2 regions of the Acidovorax sp. ACV01 genome follow, and region 2 is predicted to be linked to the other one. Evidence: predicted binding sites of a transcription regulator. Region 2 holds the regulator's gene; the other holds the start of a gene.
The links. The regulator sigma-54, encoded in region 2, starts transcription at its own class of promoters, with help from an activator protein. The targets are predictions, from matches to a motif close to TGGCANGNAANCTGCTTT.

Region 1 (8,111 bases), on a different contig from region 2:
GCCTACGAAGGGGGACAACACCTTGCCGTGGTCACCACGGCCAACGCAGCCGTCACTCAGCTGTTTACCAACGCCAACCGCGACGCACGCATGGGCGATGTGTACCGCGACTTGATGGGCGCGTGGACCAATGCCAACGGCACCGCGCCAGGGCAGGTCTTCACCTACTTCAACAACGTCTACAAGCCCGGCTCCGACGGCGCATGGGGCCTGCGCGAAGCTGCGTTTGACAACGCAGCCAGCAACCCCAAATGGGTTGCCGTTCAGCCCTACCGCGAAAACATTGCCTGCTGGTGGGCCCAGTGCGCCCCATGACGCTGCATTACTCCTAACGCACGCCCCAGAACGCACACCCTCGACATCCGCGAGGGTGTGCGCAAGCACCATGCACCGAGAGCGCCGCGCCAGTAACGCCGTCCGGCCCACCACATGGCCATGGGAGTGCAACAGCAAGTGGCACGGTCGGGGCTCCCTTCGCACAGGAATAGACAGGGAAACGGGCCCTGGAATACTTTCCGAGGCCCCTGCGGCCCCCTCCCCTCAAGGGGGCGACACCGGTGGCCTGGCAAAGCCAGCTCCACAGCTCCCCGAGGCCTCAAGGCCTGTTTCTACGGACCGGGGAAAAAGGGAGGTCAAAATACGGCCAACACCCTTCATTCATCCCGTAGACCAGAGGCCGCGCCATGAGCACCGCACCCCAAAGCAATGTCACCGTCATCACCCACCCCCTCGTGCAGCACAAGCTCACGCTGATGCGCCGAAAGGACGCCAGCACCAACAGCTTTCGCCGCCTGCTGGGCGAGCTCTCGACCCTGATGGCTTACGAAGTGACGCGCGACATGCCGCTGCAGGACTTCGAGATCGAAACCCCGCTGGAGACCATGACCGGCAAGGTCATCGACGGCAAGAAGCTGGTGCTGGTCTCCATCCTGCGCGCGGGCAACGGCTTTCTGGACGGCATGCTCAACGTGGTGCCCGGCGCCCGCGTCGGCCACATCGGCCTGTACCGCGACCCGGCCACGCTGCAGCCCGTGGAGTACTACTTCAAGATGCCGTCCGAAATGGACGAGCGCGACATCATCGTGGTAGACCCCATGCTGGCCACCGGCAACTCGGCCGCCGCCTGCGTGGACCGCTTGAAGAAGCTCAACCCCCGCTCCATCAAGTTCGTCTGCCTGCTTGCCGCGCCCGAGGGCATTGCCACGTTGCAAAAGGCCCACCCCGACGTACCGATCTTCACCGCCGCCATCGACCGCGAGCTCAACGACCACGGCTATATCCTGCCGGGCCTGGGGGATGCGGGGGACCGGATTTTTGGCACCAAATAAGCGCATGGCACTGTTGCATGCCCCAGCCACCATCGTGCCTTTGGGCGCTGTGGTGGCTTTTTTTTGATGGAGACAACCGCAGCACCGCGATTTTTTTACCACTTGGTGGCTTTCCTCTGGCAGACTTGCCTGCGGCCCGCTCCCCTGGCGCTGCGCACGACTGGCGCACAAATTGCATGAGGACCGGACCTCTCCTCCTCATTCGATTGCCTGAAGGACCCCCACCATGACCACTCGCCGCATCTTCACCGGACGCCTGCTCTGCACCTCCATGGCCTTGTCTGCCGCCATGGCGATGGCACCCTCTTTGGCCACAGCGCAGTCCAAGATCAAGGTCGCGGCGATCTATACGGTGCCCTTCGAGCAGCAATGGGTCAGCCGCATTCACAAGGCGCTCAAGGCGGCCGAAGCACGCGGCGAGATCGAATACAAGGCCAGCGAAAACGTCAGCAACGCCGACTACGAACGTGTGATGCGCGAGTACGCCACGGGCGGCAACCAGCTCATCGTGGGCGAGGCCTTTGCGGTGGAAGCCGCCGCCCGCAAGGTAGCCAAGGATTTCCCCAAGACATCATTCCTTCTGGGCTCCTCGGGCAAGCCGCAGGCACCCAACTTCAGCGTGTTCGACAACTACATCCAGGAGCCTGCTTACCTCAGCGGCATGATCGCGGGCGGCATGACCAAGACGAACAAGATCGGCATGGTGGGCGGCTTCCCCATTCCTGAGGTCAACCGCCTGATGCACGCCTTCATGGCCGGCGCCAAGGAGACCAACCCCAAGGTCGAGTTCACCATCACCTTCATCAACAGCTGGTTTGACCCACCCAAGGCCAAAGAAGCCACCTTTGCCATGATCGACAAGGGCGCCGATGTGCTCTATGCCGAACGTTTTGGCGTGAGCGATGCGGCCAAGGAAAAGGGCAAGCTCGCCATTGGCAACGTGATCAATACGCAGGACAAGTACCCCGACACCGTCGTCGCCTCGGCCCTGTGGCACATGGAGCCCAGCATCGACCGTGCGCTCAAGCTGGTCAAGGAAGGCAAGTTCACCCCCGAAGACTACGGCCCGTATTCGATGATGAAGCACAAGGGCTCGGAACTCGCTCCGCTGGGCACGTTCGAGAAGAAGATCCCCGCCGACATCGTCGCCAAGGTCAAGGCCAAGGAATCTGACATCCTGGCGGGCAAGTTCACCGTGAAGGTGGATGACAGCCAGCCCAAGTCCACGGCCAAGTAAACACCGCACCATCGCGGGCGCACTGCCCGCTTCGTGTCTAAGAACCTGTTCCAAAGGCCACCCCTGCAACGCGGTGGCCTGTTTGCTTGTATCTCCTCACACCCTTCTGTCTGAACCACAAGGCACCACATCATGCACACGCCCCGTACCACCAAGCCTACTCTGACAACCCGGTGCACCCGCCTGCTGGGCGCCCTGGCCCTGGCCGCAGTGGTCGCGGGCTGTGCCGCCACCTCGCCTGGCAAAACAGCCGTTCGGCTGGATGACACACCGCGCATCGCCGTCATCTCGGCCTTTGCGCCCGAACTGACGGTGCTGCTGCCCAAGGTGCAACAACCCGCCAAGCACAGCGTCAACGGCGTGGAGTTCACCACCGGCACGCTCGAAGGCAAGCCCGTTGTCGTGTTCCTCTCGGGCATCAGCATGACCAACGCGGCCATGAACACACAGCTGGTGCTGGACCGCTTCCATGTGAGCCACATTGTCTTTTCCGGCATCGCCGGTGGCGTGAACCCCAGCCTGCACATTGGCGACGTGACCGTGCCCGCGCAGTGGGGCCAGTACATGGAATGGCTGATGGCGCGTGAAGACAAGCCCGGGCAGTACAGCGCCCCCGCGTGGATGAAAAGCGAGCTGACGATGCCCGCCTTCGGCATGATGCACCCGCGCCCCGTCGAGGTGCGGTCGGCAGCCAAGCCCGGCATCACCAAACAGTTCTGGTTTGAAGCCGACCCGAAGATGCTGGCCACCGCACGCAGCCTTCAGAACGTAGGCCTGGAGCATTGCCTGGCGAGCACCTGCCTGAAGCAACGCCCGCAACTCGTGGTGGGCGGCAGCGGCGTGTCGGGCCAGGCATTTGTGGACAACAAGGCCTTCCGCGAATACGCGTTCAAGACCTTCGAGGCCAACGTGCTCGACATGGAAACCGCCGCTACCGCCATGGTGGCGCACAGCAATGGCGTGCCGTACATCGCCTTTCGCTCGCTGAGTGACCTGGCGGGTGGTGGTGACGGCGAGAATGAAATGGGCACCTTCATGGGCCTGGCAGCTGCCAATTCGGCGAAGGTGCTGCAGGCGTTTCTGGCGGCCTGGAAGTGAGTTCACTTCAACCGCACTGTTCGCTGCGCGCCCTGAGCCCCTTCCCCCTCGTGAGGAAGGGGTTGGGTAGAAGGGGAAGCTGGAAACCGGCGCTGTGCTTGATGCGTAAGCCGCGCCCCCTCTCCCCCGCCCTCTCCCGCGAGGGGAGAGGGCGCGACAGCCAACTGCAGTTAGCGCGCGGCACCGTGGAGGACTGACATGGCACCCGTCCTGCGCCTCACAAACATCACCAAACGCTTCGGCAAGCTGGTCGCCAACGACGGCATCAGCTTGACCCTGGCGCGTGGCGAGGTGCTGGCCCTGCTGGGTGAGAACGGCGCAGGCAAGTCCACGCTGATGTCCATCCTGTTCGGGCACTACGTAGCCGACGAAGGACACATCGAAGTCTTCGGCCAACCCCTGCCGCCCGGCCAGCCGCGCGCAGCGCTGGCGGCGGGCATTGGCATGGTGCACCAGCACTTCACCCTGGCCGACAACCTGACGGTGCTGGACAACGTGCTGCTGGGTACCGAGCCGCTGTGGCAGCCGTTCTCGCGCCGCAGCAGCGCGCGGGCCAAGCTGCTGGCCGTGGCGCAGCAGTTTGGTTTGCCCGTGGATGCCGATGCCCGCGTGGGCGGCCTCTCGGTGGGCGAGCGCCAGCGGGTCGAAATCCTGAAAGCGCTGTACCGGGGCGCGCGCATCCTCATCCTCGACGAACCCACGGCGGTGCTCACTCCGCAGGAGAGCGAGGCCTTGTTCGACACCCTGGCGCAGATGGTGGCGCAGGGCCTGTCCATCATCTTCATCAGCCACAAGCTGGGCGAAGTGCTGCGCGTGTCGCACCGCGTGGCCGTGCTGCGCCAGGGCAAGCTGGTGGCCGAGGCGCCCGCGCAGGGCATCACCCAAGGGCAACTGGCGCAGTGGATGGTGGGCCATGCCATCGAAGCCCCTGCGCGGCGCCCGGCCCGGGTGGTGGGTGCTGCCGTCTGCAGCCTGCACAACGTGAGCACCGCACCCACCGGCCGTGACCGGTTGCAGAACGTGTCGCTCACCCTCCACGCAGGCGAAATCGTGGCCATCGCGGGCGTCAGCGGCAATGGCCAGGTCGCGCTGGCCGATGTGCTGTGTGGCGTGCGCGCCGCCACTGCGGGCCAGGCCACGCTGCGCGGCGCGCCCTTGCAAGCCCGGCCCGCGTGGTTGGTGAACCAGGGCGTGGCCCGCATCCCTGAAGACCGGCACGCTGTGGGCGTGGTGGGCGATTTGCCGGTGTGGGAAAACGCCGTGTCGGAACGCCTGCGCAGCCACTGGTTTGCGCACCCATGGTTCAAGGCCTTCTGGGTCAAGCGCCGTGCAGCCCGACAACACGCGCAGCACGTGGCCGAGACCTTTGATGTGCGTGGCGGCGGGCTCGACACGCCAGCCCGGTCGCTTTCGGGCGGCAACATGCAAAAGCTCATCCTTGGCCGGGCACTGCTGCCGCCTGAGGATGAGGCGGGCCACAGTGCTCCTGCGCCCCAACTCATCGTCGCGCACCAGCCCACCTGGGGGCTGGATATCGGTGCCGTGATGTTTGTGCAGCAGCAGCTCATCAACGCGCGCGACGGCGGCGCGGCCGTGCTGCTGATTTCGGATGACCTCGATGAAGTATTGGCCCTGGGCGACCGCGTGGCGGTGATGCACGATGGACAGCTGAGCGAGGCGCGGCCTGCGGAGGCTTGGACGCGCGAGGCGGTTGGGCTGGCGATGGCAGGCGCCATGCACTGACCCAACGTACAAGAACAAAATCATCATGCGACTCGAAAAACGCAATCACACCTCCCCCGCAGCCTATGTGCTGGCACCGGTGGGCGCCGTGGTTTTCACGCTGCTCATCAGCGGCCTGCTGGTGATGTGGGCCGGGGCGCCGGTGGGGCAGACCTATGCGCTGCTGCTGCAGGGCGCCTTCGGTTCGGTGTTTGCGCTGACCGAAACGCTCACGCGCGCCACGCCGCTGATCCTGACGGGGCTGGCAGCCGCCGTGGCCTTTCGGGCGCGGTTGTTCAACATCGGGGCCGAGGGGCAGTTGTACGCGGGCGCGCTGGCCGCCGTGGCGGTGGGTGGGATGCACGGCGGCACGGGGCTGGAATGGTCGCCCTGGCTGCTCTTCCCGCTGATGATGCTGGCAGCTGCGCTGGCCGGGGCGCTGCTGCTGCTGGGCCCGGCGCTGATGAAGGCGCGGCTGGGGGTGGACGAGGTGGTCACCACGCTGCTGCTCAACTTCATCATGCTGCTGCTGGTGTCGGCGCTGCTCGACGGCCCGATGAAAGACCCGCTCTCGATGGGCTGGCCGCAGAGCGTGGCGCTGCAGGGCGAGCTGGAGCTGTCCCGCCTGGTGCCGCAGACGCGGCTGCACACGGGGCTGCTGTGGGCCGTGTCGCTGGCGGTGATGCTGTGGGCGCTGCTGGCGCGCACGGTGCCAGGGTTCGACATTCGCGCGGCGGGCGCCAATGCGCGGGCTGCGGCGTTTGCGGGCGTGCCCATCACGCGCACCGTGGTGCTGGTGGCGCTGCTGTCGGGTGGCCTGGCGGGGCTGGCGGGGGCCATCGAGGTGGCGGGCCGCACGGGCTATGTGACGCTCGACATGTCGCCGGGCTACGGGTACAGCGGCATCGTGATTGCCATGCTGGCGGGGCTGCACCCGCTGGGGGTGGTGGCGGCGGGCGTGTTCGTGGCCGGCGTGCTGGTGGGGGCCGACAGCATGAGCCGCGCGGTGGGTGTGCCGACCTACATTGCGGACGTGATCGTGGCCACGTCGCTGATCGCGGTGCTGGTGGCGGGGCTGCTCACGCAGTACCGGGTGCGCTGGAAGTGAACCCGCCATGCACCCAAAATTCAAACAAAAAATGCCTCTGCCGCTTGTCTATCAAGCGCTAGCAGCTATTAATTTGATAGTGACAGCCTGGAGCGCCACCGCATGACCGAGTTGCTCGATATCCTCGCCAACCCGGCCTTCTGGATCGCCACCCTGCGCGTGGCCACACCGCTCATCCTGGGCACGCTGGGGGTGCTGCTGTGCGAGCGCGCGGGGGTGCTGAACCTGGGCATAGAGGGGATCATGGTGGCGGGGGCGTTCACCGGCTGGCTCACGGTGTATGCCGGGCACGGCCTGTGGGCAGGGGTACTGGTGGCGGCGCTCACGGGTGCGGCGTTCGGGCTGCTGCATGCGTGGCTGACGGTGGGCCTGGCGCTGTCGCAGCATGTATCAGGCCTAGGCATCACGCTGCTGGCCACGGCACTGTCGTACTACGGGTACCGGGTGAGCTTCCCGAAGGTCAACACGCCGCCCACCATCGAGCCGTTTGCGCCGATGGAGTGGCTGGGCATACCCATTTTGTCGGCGCAAACGCCGCTCACGCTGCTGGCGCTGGTGCTGGTGCCGCTGCTGGCCTGGGTGCTGATGCGCACCCCGCTGGGCCTGGCGGTGCGCATGGTGGGCGAGAACCCGCAGGCGGCCGAGGGCCAGGGCATTCCGGTGGCGGCCACGCGCACCGGGGCCATCGTGGCCGGCTCCGCACTGATGGGCGTGGCGGGCGCCTTCCTCACGCTGTCGGCGTTCAACGCGTTTTTCTTCAACATGGTGAACGGGCGCGGCTGGATCTGCGTGGCGCTGGTGGTGTTCGCCTCGTGGCGGCCGGGCAAGGCGCTGCTGGGTGCCTTGCTCTTTGCCTTCTGCGATGCGCTGCAGTTGCGGCTGCAGCAGGCGGGCGATGCGTGGCTGCCGTACCAGGTGTATCTGATGCTGCCGTACGGGCTGTCCATCCTGGCGCTGGTGCTGGTGGCGCGCAGGGCCGCGTATCCTCAGGCACTGATGAAGCCCTACCGCAAGGGGGAGCGATGAAGCGCGCACTCAACCCGGTCGCGCGCTGGCTGGTGGGTGCGCTGCTGGCCTGTGCCGGCCAGGCCCACGCGCTGGGCATGGATCTGCCGTATCAATCCTTCGCCACTGCGCCCGATGTGGACTGGATCAAGGTCTGCGGCCAATGGCCCGCGTCCGTGCAAGCTGGCGAAGGCGGTGGCATGTACCGCATCGTGCACGCCACGCGCCATGCGCAGTCTTTTCTGTACCTGCAATGGATCGTGCGCGACAGCAGTGACAGCGCCTCGGAGGTACATACCGAAGGCTTTGATGCCATCAACAACGACCATGCCGAAATCACGCTGAGCCAGATGAACTGCCAGCCAACACGCCAGGGCATCCGCTTTACCGCGCGGGCGGAATCAGGGCACGACAACAGCGTGTTTCGCATCACCATCGATGCCGGGCACAAGCCGGGCGAGCTGCGCTTTCGCACCAGCCAGAGGCGCTGATGCGTTGGACGCGTCATTCAGGCGGCGGGTGCCCCCATGGGCGTGCACAGCTCCACCAGTGCGCCATTGATGTCCGCCACATAGGCCACGGTCTGGCCCCAGGGCATCTGCTCGGGGGCCTG
Region 2 (8,111 bases):
ACTTGTACTGCGCCACGATGTCGCCGACCACGATGGACAGGCCACCCACATCGGCCTCGGGGTAGCCCAGCGACTGGAAGAAGCGCACACGCGCTTCGGACACGAGGCTCAGCAGCTGCGCGTTGTCCAGGTGCCCGCCCTGGTTGACGTGGCTGATGTAGATCTGCATTTCGGTGGTGAATCCGAAGTGCGGGGGAAGGTCGAAGACGATGCGGGCCATGGCGGGGCGGCGGGTAGTAAAAAGACAATTGAACGGAAACACACAACCGGGCGCACACCCCTGCGTGCCCCTCTGCGAGTGGACCTACAGCGCCTTGCGCAGGTTGGCCGGCGCTATCTTGAGCGCCTCGCGGTACTTGGCTACGGTGCGGCGTGCGCATTCGATGCCCTGCTCCTTGAGCATCTCGGCGATCTGGCTGTCGGACAGCGGCTTGGCGGGGCTTTCTGCGGCCACAAACTGCTTGATGAGCGCGCGCACGGCGGTGCTGGATGCGTTGCCGCCGGTCTCGGTGCCCAGGCCCGAGCCAAAGAAGTACTTCAGCTCATACGTGCCAATCGGCGTGGCCATGTATTTGGCGGTGGTCACGCGGCTGATGGTGGATTCGTGCAGGCCCAGTTCGTCGGCAATGTCGCGCAGCACCAGTGGGCGCATGGCCAGCTCGCCGTGGGTGAAGAAGCTTTTTTGGCGCTCCACGATGGCGCGCGAGACGCGCAGGATGGTGTCAAAGCGCTGCTGGATGTTCTTGATGAACCAGCGCGCCTCCTGCAGGCGCTGCTGCATGCCCTGGTGGCCCTCGCCGCCCTTGTGGCCGCGCAGGGCACCGGCATAGATGTCGTGCACGCGCAGGCGGGGCATCACGTCGGGGTTGAGCGCGACGATGAAGTTGTGCTGGCCGTCACGGCCGTTGGCGCGTCCGGCTTTGCGCACGATGACGTCGGGCACGATGATGTTGCGCTCTACATCGGCAAAACGGCGGCCGGGGCGCGGCTCCAGCCGGGCAATGAGGGCCATGGCGGCGCGGGTGCGTTCCTCGCCGTCGCCACACAGCTGCGTCAGGCGGCGGATGTCGCGGCGGGCCAGCATCTCCAGCGGCTGCTGGCACACGCGCAGTGCGGTCTGCACGGTGTCGGGGTCGATCTCACTGTCTTCGTCCGCAGCCAGGGCCTTGAGCTGCAAGGTCAGGCATTCGGCCAGGCCGCGCGCGCCCACGCCGACGGGCTCCAGGCTCTGTAGCAGGCGCTGGGCGACGGTGAAGCGGTGCACCAGTTCCTCGATCTGCTCCAGGTCGTCGGGGCCGGCCAGGCCGATGGCCAGCTCTTCAAGCGGTTCTTCGAGGTAGCCGTCGTCGTTGAGCGATTCGATGAGAAAGCGCAGCGCGGCGCGGTCGATCTCAGACAAGCGCAGCGCCAGCGCCTGGCGGTGCAAAAAGGCGGTCAGCGATTCGTGCGAGCGGGCCAGTTCGGTTGCATCGGCCTCGTCGCCTTCGGAGTCGTTGCGGTTGCGGGCAGGCGCATCGCCGCCCCACTCGGCGTCGTTGGGCGCCATCTCTACCGTGCCGTCACCGCTCCAGTCGGGTTCGTCGGCACCCGCACTCGGCGTTTCAGCATCATTTTGGCCCTCAGCGCTTGTATTGCTTGCGCTGGTAGCTCCTGAAAAAATAGCATCATCGGCGCTGTACTCATCGGGCTGCGCGGGCGTGTCGGCGGCTTCGAGGCCAAACTCCTCGCGCGGAGCTTCGTCGGCATTGCGTTCGAGGAACGGGTTTTCGTCGAGCATCTGCTCGACTTCCTGCGAGAGTTCGAGCGTGGACAACTGCAGCAGCCGAATGGACTGCTGAAGCTGGGGGGTCAGTGCAAGATGCTGCGAGACGCGCAGCGAGAGTCCAGGCTTCATCACATGCGGAAATGTTCGCCCAGGTACACCCGGCGCACTTCGGCGTTGTCCACGATCTCGGACGGCGTGCCCTGGGCCAGCACTCGGCCATCGCTGATGATGAAGGCGTGGTCGCAGATGCCCAGCGTTTCCCGCACGTTGTGGTCGGTGATGAGCACACCGATGCCGCGCGCCTTCAGGAAGCCGATGATGCGCTGGATCTCGATCACGGCGATGGGGTCGATGCCCGCAAAGGGCTCGTCCAGCAGGATGAAGCGCGGTTGTGTGGCCAGGGCCCGGGCGATCTCGACGCGGCGGCGCTCGCCGCCGGACAGCGCCATGGCGGGCGAGGCCCGCAGGTGGTCCACGCGCAATTCTTGTAGCAGGGCCGTGAGGCGGTCTTCGATGGCTTCGCGCGCGAGTGGCTGGCCGTCCTCGCCACGCTGCAATTCCAGCACGGCGCGTACGTTCTCTTCGACCGTGAGTTTGCGAAAGATCGAGGCTTCCTGAGGCAGGTATGACAGGCCCAGGCGCGAACGCCGGTGGATGGGCATGTGGGCCACCGAATGGCCGTCGATGCGGATATCGCCCTCGTCACTGCGCACCAGCCCTACGATCATGTAAAACGAGGTGGTCTTGCCCGCGCCGTTGGGGCCCAGCAGCCCCACGACCTCGCCCTTTTGCACCACCAGCGACACATCCTTGACCACCTTGCGGCTGCCATAGGACTTTGCCAGGTGCTGCACCTCCAGGCGGCTACCCATCTGGGAATCAGGCCCCAAGCGGCTGCCCGCCTGGGCGTCAGGTCCGGTACTCACGACAGGCCCACTCACTTGGCGCCGCCGCCAAGGCTGTTGCTGGGGCGCAGTGCCGGTGCCGAGGCCGGGGGAGACGCCTCGGGAGCCACCGCTGCAGGGGGTGGGTCTTTGGGTGCCAGCACGGCGCGCACTCGGCTGCCCGGTGCGGGGGCATCGCCTGCGGCGTTGGTGGTGGTGCGCTTGCCGTCCACCGAGAACACGTCGGTCAGATTGTTGTAGACGATCACGGCACCCGTGATTTCGTCGCTGAGCACGGCGCCCCGGTAGCGGCGCAGCTCGGCACGGGTGATGAAGCGCACGTTGTCGGCCTTGCCGTCGTACTCGATGACCTCGCTCTCGCCTTCGATGAACTCGTCGGGCGCGCCAGCCAGGGTGTCGCGTTTTTGCCGGAAGAAGGCGCGCTTGCCGGGTTCGGCCGTGACCACGCCGTACTGGTAGCCGTCGGCGTCTTGGCGCACATCCAGCCGCGCACCGCGCAGCACGATGGAGCCCTTGGTCATGACCACGCGGCCAGAGAAAACGCTGGTCTGCTTGAGTTCATCGTGGCGCAAAGCGTCCGCCTCGATGTTCATGGGCTTGGCGCGGTCGGCCTTTTCGGCATGGGCCACACCCAGGGTGCAGGCCAGGGCCGCGAGCAGGAGGATCGGAAGGAGGCGATGGTTCATAGGGCACGAATCTTGCAATCATTGTAGCCACCCCGTCGCATTCCTCCATGAAAAAAGCCCGCAGGTGCGGGCTTTAACCAAGAGGACGGGGCGGTCGGCAGAAAACCGTCAGCCTTTGCGGGCCACCGCCGCCAGATGTTCCACCACCTGCAGCACGTTTTGCATGTTGCCGGCCATGGTGCCATCGGTGTAGAACTTGCCAGCCACGCCCATCGACGGCACGCCCTCTACGCCGTAGGCATCCTGCAGTTGCGACGCACGGCGAACCTGGTTGGACACAGTGAACGAGCCGTAGATTTCCTTGAACTTGGCGGCATCCACACCCTGCTGGGCCACCCAGGCAAAAATTTCATCGTCCTTGGCCAGCTTCTGCTTTTCCACATGGATGGCACGGAACACTTTGGCATGAAGGGCTTCGAGCTTGCCCATGCCTTCCAGGGCGTAGTAGAGCTTTTGCTGCGGCACGAAGCTCGCGTTGAAAGCCACGGGCATGCGGCGGATGGAAAGGTCCTTGGGAGCGGCCTTCACCCAGGCATCGAGCGTGGGCTCAAAGGCGTTGCAATGGGGACAGCTGTACCAGAAGAACTCGATCACATCGACCTTGCCCGCAGGCGCATCGGGCGCCACGGGCTTGTCCAGCCGCCGGAAGTCCTTGCCCTCCTTGAACTGGCGGGCCTGCGCCAGCGCGGGGGTGGCCACTGGCAGCGTCAGGGCGGAAGCGGCAACCGCCGAAGCGGCGGACAAAGAAAACTCACGGCGTTTCATGACAAAGACTCTCCTGTTACAGGTCTGGGGGATGTGAGCCATGCCCCCGCAAAAAGTTCAGAGCAGCTAGCGCTGCACGCGCACCAGCGCCGACTCCACCCCGGCGCCATCGAGCTTCTCCTTGAGCTGCTCGGCATCGTCGCGCTTGGTGAACGGGCCCACACGTACACGAAAAACGGCCCGGCCATTCTGTTCGCGTTCGCTCACGCGGGCCTCCCAGCCCAGCATGGCCAGCTTGGCGCGCTGGGCGTCGGCATCGACTTGGGTGCGGAATGCCCCGGCCTGCACAAAGTAGTCAAATGGGTCCAGATTGCCCTTGGCGGCCGCCTTGGCCACCGCCAGATCCCCCAGTGGGTCCGCGCCCGGCTTGGTTTCGGCCTTGGCCTCGGGCTTGCTGGCAGCAGGTTTGGGTGCGGACGCCGCGGCACGGACATCTGGTGGCGGCGCTGCCGCGGCAGGGGCCGATGCGACGGTGGCCGCAGGCGGCGCGGGCGCGCGCGCCGGGTTTTTGCCATACAGCGGCGAGTTCGGGTCCCAGTTCTTGTTCTTCTGGGATTCGGCAGCGTCCATGTCCACGCCCCGGCCGTTGCCCTTGTTGAGAAAGGGCACCGGTACCTTGGCCACATACACGGCCACCGCCAATGCGGCGCCCAGGCCCACGATGACCCCCACGATGAAGCCGATGATGGTCCCGCCCGTCTGTTGTTTCTTCATAGTGACTGCTTACATTCTGGCTGGAGCCGACACGCCCAGCACGGCCAGGCCATTGTGCAATACCTGTGCGGTGGCCGCGACCAGCGCCAGGCGGGCCTTCTTCAAGGCTTCGTCGTCGACCAGGATGCGCTCGGCATCGTAGTAGCTGTGGTAGCTGGCGGCCAGGTCGCGCAGGTAGAAGGTGACGTCGTGCGGGGCCTCCCCGTCGGCGGCGGCCGTGAGCATCTCGGGGTACTTGGCCAGTTGCAGCATCAGCGCCTGGGCGGGTGCGCTGTCAAGGCAAGACAAGTCCGCCGCATACAGTTCGGAAGTCACCTTACCCAACAGCTCCACACGCACCTGCTCCTCGGAGATGGCCAGCAAGCTTGCCTGGGCAGTGACGATTTCCTCAGTGAAGCCCCGTTCGCGCAACAGCACCGAGCAGATACGCGCGTGGGCGTACTGCACGTAGTACACCGGGTTGTCGTTGTTCTGCGCGACGGCCAGGTCCACGTCGAAGGTGTACTCGGTGTCGGGCTTGCGGCTCAAGAGGAAGAAGCGGACCGCGTCCTTGCTGGTCCATTCGATCAGGTCGCGCAGCGTGACGTAGCTGCCCGCGCGCTTGCTGATCTTGACCTCTTCGCCGCCCTTGACCACGCGCACCATGGTGTGCAGCACGTAGTCGGGGTAGCCCTGCGGAATGCCCACGTCGGCCGCCTGCAGCCCGGCGCGCACGCGGGCGATGGTGCCGTGGTGGTCGGTGCCCTGGATGTTGACGACCTTGGTGAAGCCGCGCTCCCACTTGGCGATGTGATAGGCCACGTCGGGCACGAAGTAGGTGTACGTGCCATCCGTCTTACGCATGACCCGGTCCTTGTCGTCGCCGTAGTCCGTGCTTTTCAGCCACAGCGCGCCGTCCTGCTCGTAGGTCTTGCCGTTGGCGACGAGCTTGTTCACCGTGGCATCCACGCGGCCGCTGGTGTACAGGCTCGATTCCAGGTAGTACTCGTCGAACTTGAGGTTGAAGGCCTGCAGGTCCTTGTCCTGCTCATTGCGCAGGTAGGCCACGGCGAACTGGCGGATGGATTCGAGGTCTTCCACATCGCCGCTGGCGGTGAACTCGCGGTCGTCGGCCTTGACGGTCTTCTTCGCGAGGAAGTCGTTGGCGATCTCCTGGATGTACTCGCCGTTGTAGAACGCCTTGGACGCCGGGTTCTCCGGGTCGGTGGGCCAGCATTCGTCACCGGGCTTGAAGCCCTTGGCGCGCAGCTGGGTGCTAGTAGTGAGCGTCTGGATCTGCACGCCCGCGTCGTTGTAGTAGAACTCGCGGTGCACGTTCCAGCCCTGGGTGCTGAACAGGTTGCAGATCGCGTCGCCCAGGGCCGCCTGGCGGCCGTGGCCCACGTGCAGGGGCCCGGTGGGATTGGCCGAGACGAACTCGACCAGCACGCGCTGGCCGTTGTCCTTTTGGTAGCCAAAGCGCTCGCCAGCGGACAGCACCTCGCGCACTACTTCCTGCTTGGCGGCGGGCTTGAGGCGGATGTTCAGAAAGCCCGGGCCGGCGATCTCGATGGCATTGACCCAGCGGGCGAAGGCCGGCGTGGCCTCCAGCGCCGCCTTGAGCTGTTCGCCCAGCGCACGCGGGTTGAGCTTGAGCGGCTTGGCCAGCTGCATGGCGGCGGTGCAGGCGAAATCGCCATGCGCGGCCACTTTGGGGGATTCGAACGCAGCGCGCCCCGCAGAGCCGGGCGACAGTTTTTCCAGCTCGCCGGCCAGGGCCGCGAGCAATTCATTTTTTGCAGTGAGCATCGGCGGATTTTACGGGGGCCGCCAACCTGCCAGCCAAAGGCACAATAAGCGCCAGCCCCCATCCAACAGGACATTGCGCATGCAGCCCCATCCCATCCTGCTGTATCGACGCCGCTGGACCCTGTTTTTTCAGGTGCCTTTTGCGGTGTTGATGGCCGTCCTTACGGCCTATGCCATCTTCATGGCGTTGGTGTTTGACGACCGGCTGTTCACCGTCTTGTTTTCGTTTGCCGCTTTCTGCACGTTCTGTCTTGCGTGGACGCTGGGCCGGGGCGCCCTGGAGGCGCACAAAAACAGGGAGCCTGCGGTGGTCATCGACGAAACGGGCATCACCGACTTGCGGGACGAGGACCCGCAACCCGTGCCCTGGGAGGCCATGGAGCGTGTGCGCCTTGATAGCGAAGATCGCATCGTGGTCAGGCTGCATACCTCGGACAAAGTCTCTGCGTTGCGTGTCATCTCCCAGGCCCTGCAACGCTGGCAACAAGGCGGCGATGTGGTGGTTTCGCTGGCGGGACTGGCGCACAACCCGCACATCCTGCAGCGCACGCTGAGCACATTTCACAAGGCCGCCGCAGCCTCGGCGCAAACGCCCAGGTGAATGCGGAGACAAGTGCGCCAAGGAATGCGCCACGCAATCACACCACAAACGCATCGCCGCACGGCTTTTCCGCGTTGTCCCGCGCTGCGTTCTATGGTGCAATTCCGCCGGGACCCACCAATAACGCATTCACTCCAGGAGCTTCCATGAAACAGCTGATTTCCCTGACTGCACTCGGCCTGGCCCTGACCCTGGGCGCAGGCGCGCACGCCGCCGAAGACGCCAAGGCGCCGACCAAGCAACAATCCAAGATGGCCACCTGCAACGCCGACGAAAAGGCCAAGACGCTCAAGGGCGACGAGCGCAAGGCGTTCATGAAGGAATGCCTGTCTGCCAACAAGCAAGAGAAGCAGCAGACCAAGATGAAGACCTGCAACGCCGACGAAAAAGCCAAGACGCTCAAGGGCGACGAACGCAAGGCCTTCATGAGCGAGTGTTTGAAGAGCAAGTAAGCCCAGCACCCCGCCCACAAAAAAAGCCGCTGCCCGTTTCGGGTCAGCGGTTTTTTTGTGCGTGGCGGAGTGTACGAACTACCAGCCCCGCGCCCAGAACACCGCGATCACCGCCACCACGGGCAGCACATGCGACTGGATCATCACCAGGCGGCGCACCTTCTTCACCTCCAGTGCGTCGGGCAGGGCGCCCGTGGCCCGCAGGTTGCCGCGCCAGCGCCTAAACATGATGGACGGCCAGATCGACAGGATGGCCATGGCCACCACGATGGTGATCTTGATGTGAAACATGGGCTGGGACACATACCAGGACATGCCCTTGATGCCCCAGGCCAGGCGCGCCAGGCCACTGGCAATCATCAGCACGGCGGCCACGCCGTAGATCACGTCCAGCCGGGCCAGTCGCTCGACCACGGCGGCATTCATCCATTCCAT

Region 1: IB243_RS23025 (BMP family protein) is a predicted target of sigma-54. The motif match lies at 1,490-1,507, and genes of this name have one in related genera.

What each region holds. Positions count from the first base shown of each region.
Region 1 covers NZ_JACUZT010000009.1:137,710-145,820, forward strand. Annotated here, with positions in the region: gene IB243_RS23015 (hypothetical protein) at 1-315, shown strand, start outside; gene upp (uracil phosphoribosyltransferase) at 684-1,328, shown strand; gene IB243_RS23025 (BMP family protein) at 1,555-2,565, shown strand; gene IB243_RS23030 (5'-methylthioadenosine/S-adenosylhomocysteine nucleosidase) at 2,698-3,663, shown strand; gene IB243_RS23035 (ABC transporter ATP-binding protein) at 3,862-5,406, shown strand; gene IB243_RS23040 (ABC transporter permease) at 5,432-6,493, shown strand; gene IB243_RS23045 (ABC transporter permease) at 6,596-7,519, shown strand; gene IB243_RS23050 (hypothetical protein) at 7,516-7,989, shown strand; gene IB243_RS23055 (VOC family protein) at 8,007-8,111, opposite strand, start outside.
Region 2 covers NZ_JACUZT010000008.1:262,606-270,716, forward strand. Annotated here, with positions in the region: gene IB243_RS22155 (thioesterase family protein) at 1-220, opposite strand, end outside; gene IB243_RS22160 (RNA polymerase factor sigma-54) at 305-1,894, opposite strand; gene lptB (LPS export ABC transporter ATP-binding protein) at 1,894-2,637, opposite strand; gene lptA (lipopolysaccharide transport periplasmic protein LptA) at 2,703-3,356, opposite strand; gene IB243_RS22175 (thiol:disulfide interchange protein DsbA/DsbL) at 3,465-4,121, opposite strand; gene IB243_RS22180 (SPOR domain-containing protein) at 4,188-4,835, opposite strand; gene argS (arginine--tRNA ligase) at 4,845-6,623, opposite strand; gene IB243_RS22190 (hypothetical protein) at 6,703-7,224, shown strand; gene IB243_RS22195 (PsiF family protein) at 7,371-7,676, shown strand; gene IB243_RS22200 (DUF2214 family protein) at 7,755-8,111, opposite strand, start outside.